DNA from 2 places in the Pseudomonas sp. AG1028 genome. Region 2 is predicted to be linked to the other one. Evidence: predicted binding sites of a transcription regulator. Region 2 holds the regulator's gene; the other holds the start of a gene.
What was found. The regulator FliA, encoded in region 2, starts transcription of late flagellar genes. The targets are predictions, from matches to a motif close to CTAAAGTTTNNNNNNNNNNNGCCGNTAA.
Positions count from the first base shown of each region.

Region 1: motA (flagellar motor stator protein MotA) is a predicted target of FliA. The motif match lies at 3,183-3,210, and genes of this name have one in related genera.

Region 1 covers NZ_VIVP01000011.1:65,727-71,382, forward strand. Annotated here, with positions in the region: gene FB481_RS18585 (class I SAM-dependent methyltransferase) at 1-54, opposite strand, end outside; gene rsgA (small ribosomal subunit biogenesis GTPase RsgA) at 173-1,204, shown strand; gene motB (flagellar motor protein MotB) at 1,236-2,270, opposite strand; gene motA (flagellar motor stator protein MotA) at 2,276-3,127, opposite strand; gene FB481_RS18605 (HDOD domain-containing protein) at 3,249-4,769, shown strand; gene FB481_RS18610 (rhodanese-like domain-containing protein) at 4,836-5,651, shown strand.
Region 2 covers NZ_VIVP01000014.1:44,426-50,081, forward strand. Annotated here, with positions in the region: gene FB481_RS21355 (chemotaxis protein CheA) at 1-1,070, opposite strand, end outside; gene FB481_RS21360 (protein phosphatase CheZ) at 1,082-1,870, opposite strand; gene FB481_RS21365 (chemotaxis response regulator CheY) at 1,890-2,264, opposite strand; gene fliA (RNA polymerase sigma factor FliA) at 2,461-3,204, opposite strand; gene fleN (flagellar synthesis regulator FleN) at 3,201-4,031, opposite strand; gene flhF (flagellar biosynthesis protein FlhF) at 4,129-5,436, opposite strand; gene flhA (flagellar biosynthesis protein FlhA) at 5,452-5,656, opposite strand, start outside.

The DNA.
Region 1 (5,656 bases), on a different contig from region 2:
GAGGGCCGGATAACGTTCACCCAGGCGATGCAGCGCGCGGTAGGAAGCAGCCATGCCGTTGAGGCTCGTAGAAAGACGGTTGGCCAGTCTAGCGCCGGCCTCGACAAATTGTCGCGCCATCAGGCGTGCTAGAATCCGAGCCATTTCAAGCGCAGCACAACTCGGAAGCCCCATGGCCAAACGCCAACTCAACCGCCGGCAAAACTGGCGCATCGAAAAGATCCAGGGCGAGCGCGCCGCACGCGCCGCCAAGCGCGAATCCCGCGTGGTGGAAACCCTGGAAGGCGGCGATCTGGGCCCGGAGCAGACCGGCCTGGTGATCGCCCACTTCGGCGTGCAGGTGGAAGTCGAAGCCACCGACGGCGAGCTGAGCGGCCAGGTGTTCCGCTGCCACTTGCGCGCCAACCTGCCGACGCTGGTCACTGGCGACCGCGTGGTGTGGCGCCCGGGCAACCAGGGCATCGGCGTGATCGTCGCCCAGCTGCCACGCGACACCGAGCTATGCCGCCCGGACACCCGCGGCCAGCTGAAGCCGGTCGCAGCCAACGTCGACCTGATCGTCATCGTCTTCGCACCACTGCCCGAGCCCCACGCCAACCTGATTGATCGCTACCTGGTCGCTGCCGAGCACGCCGGCATTCGCCCGCTACTGCTGCTCAACAAGGCCGACCTGATCGATGCACAGAACGAAACCGCGCTGAATGCGCTGCTCGGCGTCTATCGCCAGCTGGGTTATCCGCTGCTGGAAGTCTCGGCGCTGGAAGGCGATGGCATGGAGCAGCTCAAGAAGCAGCTCGACGGCAACATCAGCGTCTTCGTGGGCCAGTCGGGCGTCGGCAAGTCGTCGCTGGTCAACAGCCTGCTGCCGGGCGTCGACACCCGCGTCGGCGCGCTGTCCGAGCTGACCGGCAAAGGCACCCACACCACTACGACCGCGCGCCTGTTCCACTTCCCCGGCGGCGGCCAGCTGATCGACTCACCGGGTATTCGCGAGTTCGGCCTCGGCCATGTCAGCCGTGACGATGTGGAGGCGGGCTTTATCGAGTTCGCCGACCTGCTCGGCCATTGCCGTTTCCGCGACTGCAAGCATCACCGCGAGCCCGGCTGCGCCCTGCTCAAGGCGCTGGAAGATGGGCGGATTCAGCCGCAGCGGATGAACAGCTACCGGCACATTCTGGCCAGTTTGCCGGAACCCGAGTATTGATCCGCTTCGTACACGTTGGTGTGCGAGCCGATCACTCCTTGGGCTGATCCAGCTTCAACGTGCCATCTTCGAAGATGTTCAGCTTCTCTCGCACCTGATCACTGGAAAGCGGCTCGGCTGCAGGCGCCGCACCTGAGCCCGCGCCAGTACCACCGAAAGGCGAACCCTGCGCGGGATCCGGCGCCAGCGCGCCACCGCCCTGCTCGCCTTCGATGTTGCGCTGCGCCCTCTTGGTCAGCACCACGATATCGATGCGCCGGTTCACCGGGTTGAACGGATCGTTGCGGTCGAACAGCGCCGACGAGGCATAGCCGACCACGCGCGCCACCTGGGCATCGTCGTAGCCCGCCGCGATCAACACGCGCCGCGCCGCATTGGCGCGGTTGGCCGACAGCTCCCAGTTGCCGAAGCCGCCAGCGCCGGCAAACGGCTTGGCGTCGGTATGGCCGCTGATGCTGATCTTGTTGGGCACCGTCTTTATGGTGTCTGTGAGGGCGAACAGGATGTCCTCGAAGTACGGCTGCAGCTGCGCGCTGCCGAGGGCGAACATTGGCCGATTCTCGGCATCGACGATCTGGATGCGCAGGCCGTCCTGGGTGATCTCGAACAGGATCTGATCCTTGAAACGCTGCAGCTGCGGGTCCTGCTCGACCTTGGTCTGCAGCTCCTGCAGCAGCAGCTCCAGGCGCTCGCGCTCGACTTCCTCGGCCTTGGCTTCGGCCTGCTCGGCGTCCAGCTCGGCGGGATCCTTGGGATCGGCTTTCGCTTCGTCCCCCGGGGCCTCCTGGGGCTGCTCGTTGAGGGTGCGATCCGGCGACGGCGTCGGCGAGCCGCCGAGGTCGATCACATAGGGGCTGGCGCTCTCGGAGAAACCGATGGGGTCCTTGAAGTAACCGGAGATCAATTTCTTCTGCTCGGGTGTGGCCGAGGACATCAGCCACATCACCATGAAGAAGGCCATCATCGCCGTGGCGAAGTCGGCAAAGGCGATCTTCCAGGCGCCACCATGGTGGCCGCCGGCAACCTTCTTGACCCGCTTGACGATGATCGGCTGGTTGTTTTCCATGGTGCTTAGTTCCCGCGCATGGCCTGCTCAAGCTCACTGAAGCTCGGGCGGTGCGCCGGGTACAGGGTCTTGCGCGAGAACTCGACGGCCAGCGACGGCGGCATGCCGGACGCCGAGGCGACCAGGCCGGCCTTGATGGCCTCATAGACGTTCAGCTCTTCCTTGGCGTCGTGCTCGAGTGCCGCGGAGAGCGGGCCGAAGAAGCCGTAAGAGGCGAGAATACCGAGGAAGGTACCGACCAGCGCGGTACCGACCTTCTCACCGATCTGCGCGTTGTCCGCCTCGGCGAGAATCGACATGGTGATCACGATACCCAGTACCGCGGCGACGATACCCATCGCCGGCATGCCGTCGGCGATCTTCGCCACCGCGTGGGCCGGGTGCTCGAGTTCCTCCTTGAGGCCGACCAGTTCCATGTCGAACAGGCCTTCGAGCTCGTGGGGCGCCATGTTGCCCGAGGACATAATGCGCAGGTAATCGCAGATGAACGCGACCATGCGCTCATCGCCCAGCACCGCCGCGTACTTGCTGAAGATCGGGCTCGCCGCCGGGTCTTCGAGGTCGGCTTCGATAGCCATCATCCCCTCGCGGCGCGCCTTGTTGAGAATCTCATAGAGCAGGCGCAGCACTTCCAGGTAGTAATCGTGGGTGAAGCGCGACTTGAACATTTTCAACGACTTCTTGAAGACAGTCATGAACATGCTGCCCGGGTTGGCCTGCAGGAAAGCGCCCAGCGCCGCACCGCCGATGATCAGCACTTCGAAAGGGTGCACCAGGGCCATGAGATGACCGCCCGACGCGACGAAGCCGCCGAACACGCAAGCGAATACAACGATGATGCCGATGATTTTGGCCATAGAAAAAACTTGATCAGGTGAATAAGAAAGGGCGACCGCGCGAACCCCCTTCTATTTATCGGAAGAGATGCGCCAGACTATAGTCAGTTAAGTCTAAAAAAAGCCATTTTGGCACACCCCCATGGTCGCAAGCACGCCGTTACCGCGCACCCTCGATGCCTGGCTCAAGCAGCTGGACGGTCAGCTGCTGCCCATCGCGGCCGATCATCACCTGCAGGTACGCCGCGCATTGGCCGACAGCCGCCGCTCGCTGCGTGAGATCGCCGACCTGATGCAGGATAGCCCGGCGCTGGTGCTCAGCGTGCTGCGCGAGGCCAACAGCAAGGGCAGCGCCCTGGGTGAGGCAGCGGAAAGCCTGGAGACTGCCCTGACCCGCCTGGGCTTGAAGCGCGCCGAAGAGCTTCTGGCCCGCTTGCCCGCCCGGCCGCTTGCCGATATTCCAGCTCCACTACGGCAGATCCAGCTAATCAGCCAGCACGCCGCTTTCCAGGCCAATGGCCTGTTCGCCGCGCGCCTGGCGCGTCTGTGGCAGGAAATTCACTGGGGCAGCCTGCTATTCCTATCGCCAGTCTGGGTCTTGCTGGCCGCTCACCCCCACCTGTTCGAGGCCTGGGAACGGCGTGTACTGATAGACGGCGAGCAGCCCGTAAAGGTCGAGCGCGACATGCTCGGCATACCGTTGTTCGCGCTGTGCCTGGCGCTGGCCGAGCGCTGGCGCCTGCCGGCGTGGATCTCTCAGGGCTATCGCTTGCTGATTGATGATCGCCGCCTACTGGGCAGAGCCCTGCACATTGCCCGACGCAACGATGAGCCGCTGCGCCAGCAGCAGGCACTGGACGCCAACCCAACGCTGCAGCGCTGGCTCACCCAGCCGGCCAACAGCATTCTGCTAGCCAATGTGATCGCGGTGTCGGCACACAACGCCTGGAACGGCCCCCACACCCGACGCTGGCACGGACTCAATTGCCTGTACCTGCAGCTGCCACTGACCGAGCTGCAGCAGCAGATCCACCAGAACGCCGCGCACAGCGCCCGGCAACTGGATACCGTCGGCCTCTGGCACCCCGCCGAGGCGCTGCTGTGGCCCTGGGATGCACGCCACTTCCAGCCAAAGCCAGTGCCGGCGCCTGCCCCGTCACCTCAAGCGATCGATTGGCGGCAGCTGTGCAGCCAACTGCTGGCCCAGCCTTCAGCCTTCAGCAACGTCCAGCAGCTCACCACCTGCGCTCGCCAGGCGCTGCAGGCCACTGGGTTGTCGCGGGTGGTGATGCTGCTGGCCGACCGCAACCACAGCCGTCTGCAGGTGCAGCAGCACGCTGGGGTGACGCCCAGCGCTGGCGGCCTGACCCTCGATCCGGCGCAGAGCCAGGTGCTGCGTCGGCTGCTGGAAAAGCCCGCACAACTGCGCCTGACGCCAGCCAACATGGCGCAATTCTCTGCCCTGCTGCCAGGCGACCTGAAAGTCTTGCTGCCTAGCGAACACCTGCTGATCCGCTCGCTGGCCAGCAACGAGCGGGTGGTGATGCTGCTGTTTGCCGACCAGGGCGGCCAGCCGATCAGTGACACCAGCGTGCAGGCCTTCACCAAGACCGCGCAGTGCATCGAGCGCGCGCTGGACACCTTCAGCAAACGTAAGCGCTGAGCGCCGCCGCTTCGCGGTATTCTTCTGCGCTACAATCGCCCGCTTAACTCAGCCAACGAGGCCTGTATGACAGCCTTCGACAATTTGCCGCTGGTCATCGAGCCGGTAGACCTCGCCGCACACCTGGATGCCCCCGAGCTGATTCTGGTCGACCTGAGCAACCAGCAACGCTACTTAACCGGGCATATCCCGGGCGCCCGCTTCGTCGACGGCAAACGCACCCAGGCCAGCCCTCCATCGGCTCCCGGCCTGCTACCGGAAAAGGCGCAGCTCGAGCAGCTGTTCAGCGAACTCGGCCATCACCCACAGGCCACCTATGTGGTGTATGACGACGAGGGTGGCGGCTGGGCCGGCCGTTTCATCTGGCTGCTGGATGTGATCGGCCACTCGCGCTACCACTTCCTCAATGGCGGCCTGACGGCCTGGCAAGCCGAAGGCCTGCCGCTGAGCCAGGATGCGCCTGCGCCAAAGCACACGCCGGTGTCGCTGACCCTCAGCGATGCGCCTACTGCCAGCGCGGATTACCTGAAATCCCGCCTGGGCGCCGACGACCTGGCCATCTGGGATGCACGCTCGGCCGAAGAATACCGCGGCGAGAAGGTGCAGGCCGCTCGCGGCGGGCATATTCCCGGCGCCATCCACTTCGAGTGGACGGCGGGCATGGATCCGGCCCGTGCCCTGCGCATCCGCCAGGACATCGCCGAACAGCTCGAGCAGCGCGGGCTGAGCGCCGACAAGGAAATCATCACCCACTGCCAGAGCCATCGCCGCTCCGGCTTCACCTACCTGGTCGCCAAGGCGCTGGGCTACCCGCGGGTCAAGGCTTATGCCGGCTCCTGGGGCGAGTGGGGCAACCTGACCGATACACCAGTCGAACGTTGAAGCCG
Region 2 (5,656 bases):
GCCTTGGCGGCCGCAGGCGCTGCCTTGCTGGGTTCTGGCTTGGCTGCAGGTGCGGGTGCTGCCTTGGCCGGCTCGGCCTTGGCGGCCGGCGCAGCGGCTTTGGCAGGTTGCGGGGCAGGAGCCGGTTTTGCAGCAGGCGCAACGGCCGCGGCCGGCGCTACGGCAGGCGCGACTAACTGACCCTTGCCATGTAGTTGATCGAGCAGCGCTTCGAATTCGTCATCGGTGATTTCATCGCCCGGCGCTGCCGAGGCCGGTTCGCTGGAAGCGGCTACCGGTGCCGCCGCCGACGCAACGGCAGGCGCAGCGAACTGGCCCTTGCCATGCAACTGGTCGAGCAGCGCTTCGAATTCATCATCGGTGATCTCATCGCCAGGCGTTGCGGCAGCGGCAGGCTCAGCAGGCGCTGCAGCCACCGGTTCCACGGCAGGCGCACTGAACTGGCCCTTGCCGTGCAACTGATCGAGCAGCGACTCGAATTCGTCATCAGTGATCTCGTCAGCCGCCGTGGCGGGCTGCGCCGGCGCTTCGTCGCCCAGTGCATCGAGCAATTGCTCGAATTCGCTGTCAGAGATATCTGCTGAAGGCTGTGCCGCTGCCACCTCGGGCTCCGCAGGCGCGACAGCAACCGGTTCAGGTTCAGCCGCGACCTCGACTGCTGCGGGTGCAGGCTCGGCACCAGCGGGCTCAGCCAGACGCGCTAGCGCGGCCAGCAGCTCCGGCGAAGCCGGCGTCAGCTCCACGCGCTCGCGCACTTCGGCGAACATACCGTTGACGGCGTCCAGTGCTTCGAGCACCACGTCCATCAGTTCGGCGTCCACACGACGCTCGCCTTTGCGCAGGATATCGAACACGTTCTCGGCAATGTGGCAGCACTCGACCAGCTCGTTGAGCTGCAAGAAACCGGCACCACCTTTTACCGTGTGAAACCCTCGAAAGATCGCATTGAGCAGATTCATATCGTCCGGGCGGCTTTCCAGCTCCACCAACTGCTCGGACAATTGCTCAAGAATTTCGCCGGCCTCTACCAGGAAATCCTGGAGGATTTCTTCATCGGCGCCGAAGCTCATATGACGTGCTCCTAAAAACCCAGACTGGACAGCAGATCGTCGACGTCGTCTTGGTTAGAGGCGACATCATCACGCTTATCGGCATGAATCTGCGGACCTTCACCGCGGGACGGATTTTTTTCTTTGTTTTGCTCGGCACGCAACTGTTCGTGGTTGTGATCGATACCGGCAAAGCGATCGACCTGACTGGCCATGAGCACCAGTTTCAGTAGATTGCTCTCGACCTCGGTCACCAATTGCGTAACGCGCTTGATCACCTGACCGGTCAGATCCTGGAAATCCTGCGCCAGCAGAATGTCATTCAAATGCTCCGATAGCTTGCTGGTGTCGCGCTGGCTGCGCGACAGAAACAGCTCGATACGCTTGGCGAGCTCACGGAACGCCTCGGCGCTCATCTCGCGGCGCATGAAGCGGCCCCAGTCCTCGGCGAGCGAATCGGCTTCACTACTCAGGTCATTGACCAGCGGCGCGCTCTGCTCGACCAGATCCATGGTGCGATTGGCCGCACGCTCGGTCATGGTCACCACGTAGTTCAGGCGCTCGGTGGCGTCGGAAATCTGCGAGATTTCCTTGGCGTGGGGCACCCGGGGATCGAGCTGAAAATTGACGATAGCGTTATGCAGCTCACGGGTGAGCTTGCCGACTTCGAGGTAAAGCCCCCGGTCGCGCGCCTTGTTCAATTCATTGATCAGCTGTACGGCTTCGCCAAAGTTTCCTTGCTCGAGGCTGTCGACCAGTTGGCGGGCATTGCTTTTCAGGGTCGACTCGAGGTCAACCTCGTTGGAGTCATCGTGTTCCATAACAACCTCGCGGCAGACATCAGCCGTTAACTCGCTCGAAGATTTTTTCGATCTTTTCCTTGAGCACCTGAGCGGTGAAGGGCTTGACTACGTAGCCATTCACACCGGCTTGTGCGGCCTCGATGATCTGATCGCGCTTGGCTTCCGCCGTCACCATGAGCACCGGCAACTGCTTGAGTCGCTCGTCGGCACGCACGGCGCGCAGCAGATCGATACCGGTCATGCCCGGCATGTTCCAGTCGGTTACCAGAAAATCGAAATTGCCGCTCTGCAGCATGGGCAGCGCGGTTACCCCGTCATCAGCCTCTGCCGTATTGGTGAACCCCAGATCACGCAAGAGGTTCTTGATGATCCGTCGCATCGTCGAGAAATCATCGACGATGAGGATTTTCATGTTCTTGTCCAAGTCGACCTCCGTACAGTCCTAAAACGCCTACACCTTGTGCAGCGCTTATTAATCGTGAAACCGGCCTGGCTGAACGCCGCAAACCATTGCGCTCGGCTTTGCTGCGTTCACTGTGTGCCCCGCCCTGCTGTGCTGCATTTACCACAAGGGCTGGCTCGACCAACTCCAGTCCCTGCACAAATTCCTATGCGCGCCACTCCCCCAACCGCGCCCGTAAGCGCGCGGCACACTGACTATGCAGTTGGCTGACCCGCGATTCACTCACCCCCAGCACCTCGCCGATTTCCTTGAGGTTCAATTCCTCGTCGTAGTACAGCGACAACACCAGCCGCTCACGTTCCGGCAGATTACTGATGGCATCGGCCAATGCAGCCTGGAAACGACTGTCTTCCAGTTCATGCGAAGGCCCGTGATGCAGGGAACTCGTGTCTTCCTGCAGACCGCCGTTATCGCCTTCCTGCAAGAGGTCGTCGAAACTGAACAGGCGGCTGCCCAAAGTGTCGCCAAGAATGCCGTAGTAATCTTCGAGACTCAATTGGAGTTCGGCAGCAACCTCGTGATCTTTAGCGTCACGACCGGTTCTGGCCTCAATTTTTCGTATTGCATCGCTGACCATGCGGCTGTTGCGGTGCACCGAACGCGGCGCCCAGTCGCCCTTGCGTACCTCATCGAGCATGGCGCCGCGGATGCGGATACCGGCAAAGGTCTCGAAACTGGCGCCCTTGCCGGCATCGTACTTACGCGACGCCTCGAGCAGACCGATCATGCCGGCCTGGATCAAGTCGTCGACCTGTACGTTGGCGGGCAGACGGGCCAGCAGGTGGTAGGCGATGCGTTTTACCAGCGGCGCGTGGCGCTCGATCAACTGATGCTGTGAATCTCGTGCTTGTGCCTTGCTGTACATTCGGAGTCCAGAGGCTGTCGTCATACAGCCGTGTCTGCAGTCGGTTGTTGCACCAAGCGCTCCACGAAAAATTCCAGATGGCCACGCGGGTTGGCCGGCAAGGGCCATGCATCGACCTTCTGGGCAATCGCCTTGAACGCCAGCGCGCACTTCGAACGAGGGAACGCCTCATACACCGCACGCTGTTTCTGTACGGCCTTGCGAACCGATTCGTCGTACGGCACCGCGCCCACGTATTGCAGCGCGACGTCCAGGAAACGGTCGGTCACTTTAGTCAGCTTAGCAAAGAGATTGCGGCCTTCCTGGGGGCTGTGCGCCATGTTGGCGAGGACCCGGAAACGGTTCATGCCGTGGTCGCGATTGAGTAGCTTGATCAGCGCGTAGGCATCGGTAATGGACGTCGGTTCGTCGCACACCACCACCAGCACTTCCTGGGCCGCGCGCACGAAGCTGACCACTGAGTCACCAATACCGGCAGCGGTATCGACGATGAGCACGTCAAGGTTCTCGCTGATGTCGCTGAAGGCCTGGATCAGGCCGGCGTGCTGCATGGGCGTAAGCTGCACCATCGCTTGAGTACCGGAGGCGGCGGGCACGATACGAATGCCGCCAGGCCCCTGCAGCACCACATCACGCAGGTCGCACTCGCCGTCGATCACGTCAGCCAGGGTGCGCTTGGCGGTAAGACCAAGCAGCACGTCCACGTTGGCAAGGCCCAGGTCGGCGTCCATGAGCATAACGCGCCGACCAAGGTCGGCCAGTGCCAGCGACAAGTTCACCGACACATTGGTCTTGCCAACGCCGCCTTTGCCGCCAGTCACCGCGATCACCTGTACGGGATGCATACCCATGTTATCTACACACCTTATTCTGACTTCACTGTGGGCCCTGGGGCCATTGTGCGCTGTCGCGGCGAGCACGACCAGCGCGTCACCGTATTCAATCCGTTCAACCGGCCTGTCTGGCAGGGTTCTGATAGAGCCCTGCGAACATATCGGCCATGGTGTCTTCGCTCGGCTCGTCCGGCGCCTGCAGACCGACAGCGCGACTGACCAACTGATGGCTGCGCGGCACGTGTACGTCATCCGGGATGCGCGGGCCATCTGCCAAGTAGGCTACCGGCAGACGATGGCCAATAGCCAGCCCCAATACCTCACCCATGCTGGTAGCCTCATCCAGTTTACTCAGAATGCAGCCCGCCAGCCCACAGCGCTTGTAGCTGTGATAGGCCGCCTTGAGAACCTGCGCCTGGCTAGTGGCGGCCAGCACCAGGTAATTGCGTGCGTTGACGCCGCGGCTGGCCAGCGCCTCAAGCTGCATGCGCAGCGCCGGATCATTGGCGGGCAGGCCAGCGGTGTCGATCAGCACCACACGCTTGCGGGCCAGCGGTACGAGCGCCTGGGTCAGCGACTGACCCGGATCGACCTGGGTCACCGAGACGCCAAGAATCCGGCCCAGGGTCTTTAGCTGTTCCTGAGCGCCGATACGGTAGCTGTCCATGCTCACCAGCGCGATGCTGGCCGCGCCATACTTGAGAACGTAGCGCGCGGCCAGCTTGGCCAGGGTGGTGGTCTTGCCCATGCCGGCGGGGCCGACCAGCGCGATCACGCCGCCCTCTTCCATCGGCTCCTGCTTGGGCGTCTGAATCGAATGGGCAAGGTGCGCCAGCACCATGCGCCAGGCTTTGCGCTGATCGGCAATCGAGGCGACCCGCTCGAGCAACACGCGCGACAGCTCTGCTGGTACGCCCATACGCTGCAGACGGCGCCACAGTGTGGCCTGCTGCGGGCGGCGGCTCTGCATCTGCCCCCACGCCATCGAGCCCATCTGCATTTCGATCAGCTCACGCAGGCCATGCAGCTCGGAGCGCATGGAATCCAGCGCCGACTGATCGACTGCCGCCGCAACCGGCTTCTGCTGTTGACGCTTGAGCACGGCATCCAGGCTGTCGGCAGGCGGCGTGGCAGCTGCCGCGCCAAACAGCTGACGGTCCTTGCCGGCATCGGCCTGGGTACGCATGGTCAGCTCGGCATGGGCCGACGCTATCTTCGACTGGGTCTTGCGCAACTCGGCTTCCAGCGCCGGGTTGGCCTGACGTGCTGGCACAGGCGGAGCCTGATAATCGAGTGCAGCCGTCAATTCCACGCCACCGGCCACACGGCGGTTGGCGATGATGGTCGCATCGGCGCCCAGCTCATCTCGAACCAGCTTCATGGCTTGGCGCATATCGGCAGCGAAAAAGCGTTTGACCTGCATGGCCCGTACCCTCGATTAGTTCTGCCCCACCGTCGCAACGATGGTGACCTGCTTGTTGTCCGGAATTTCCTGGTACGCCAGAACATGCATGCTCGGGACGGCCAACCGGGCGAAACGCGAGAGCATTCCCCGAACCGGCCCGGCCGCCAGCAGAATCACTGGCTTGCCAAGCATCTCCTGACGCTGCGCTGCTTCCACCAGGGAACGCTGCAGCTTCTCC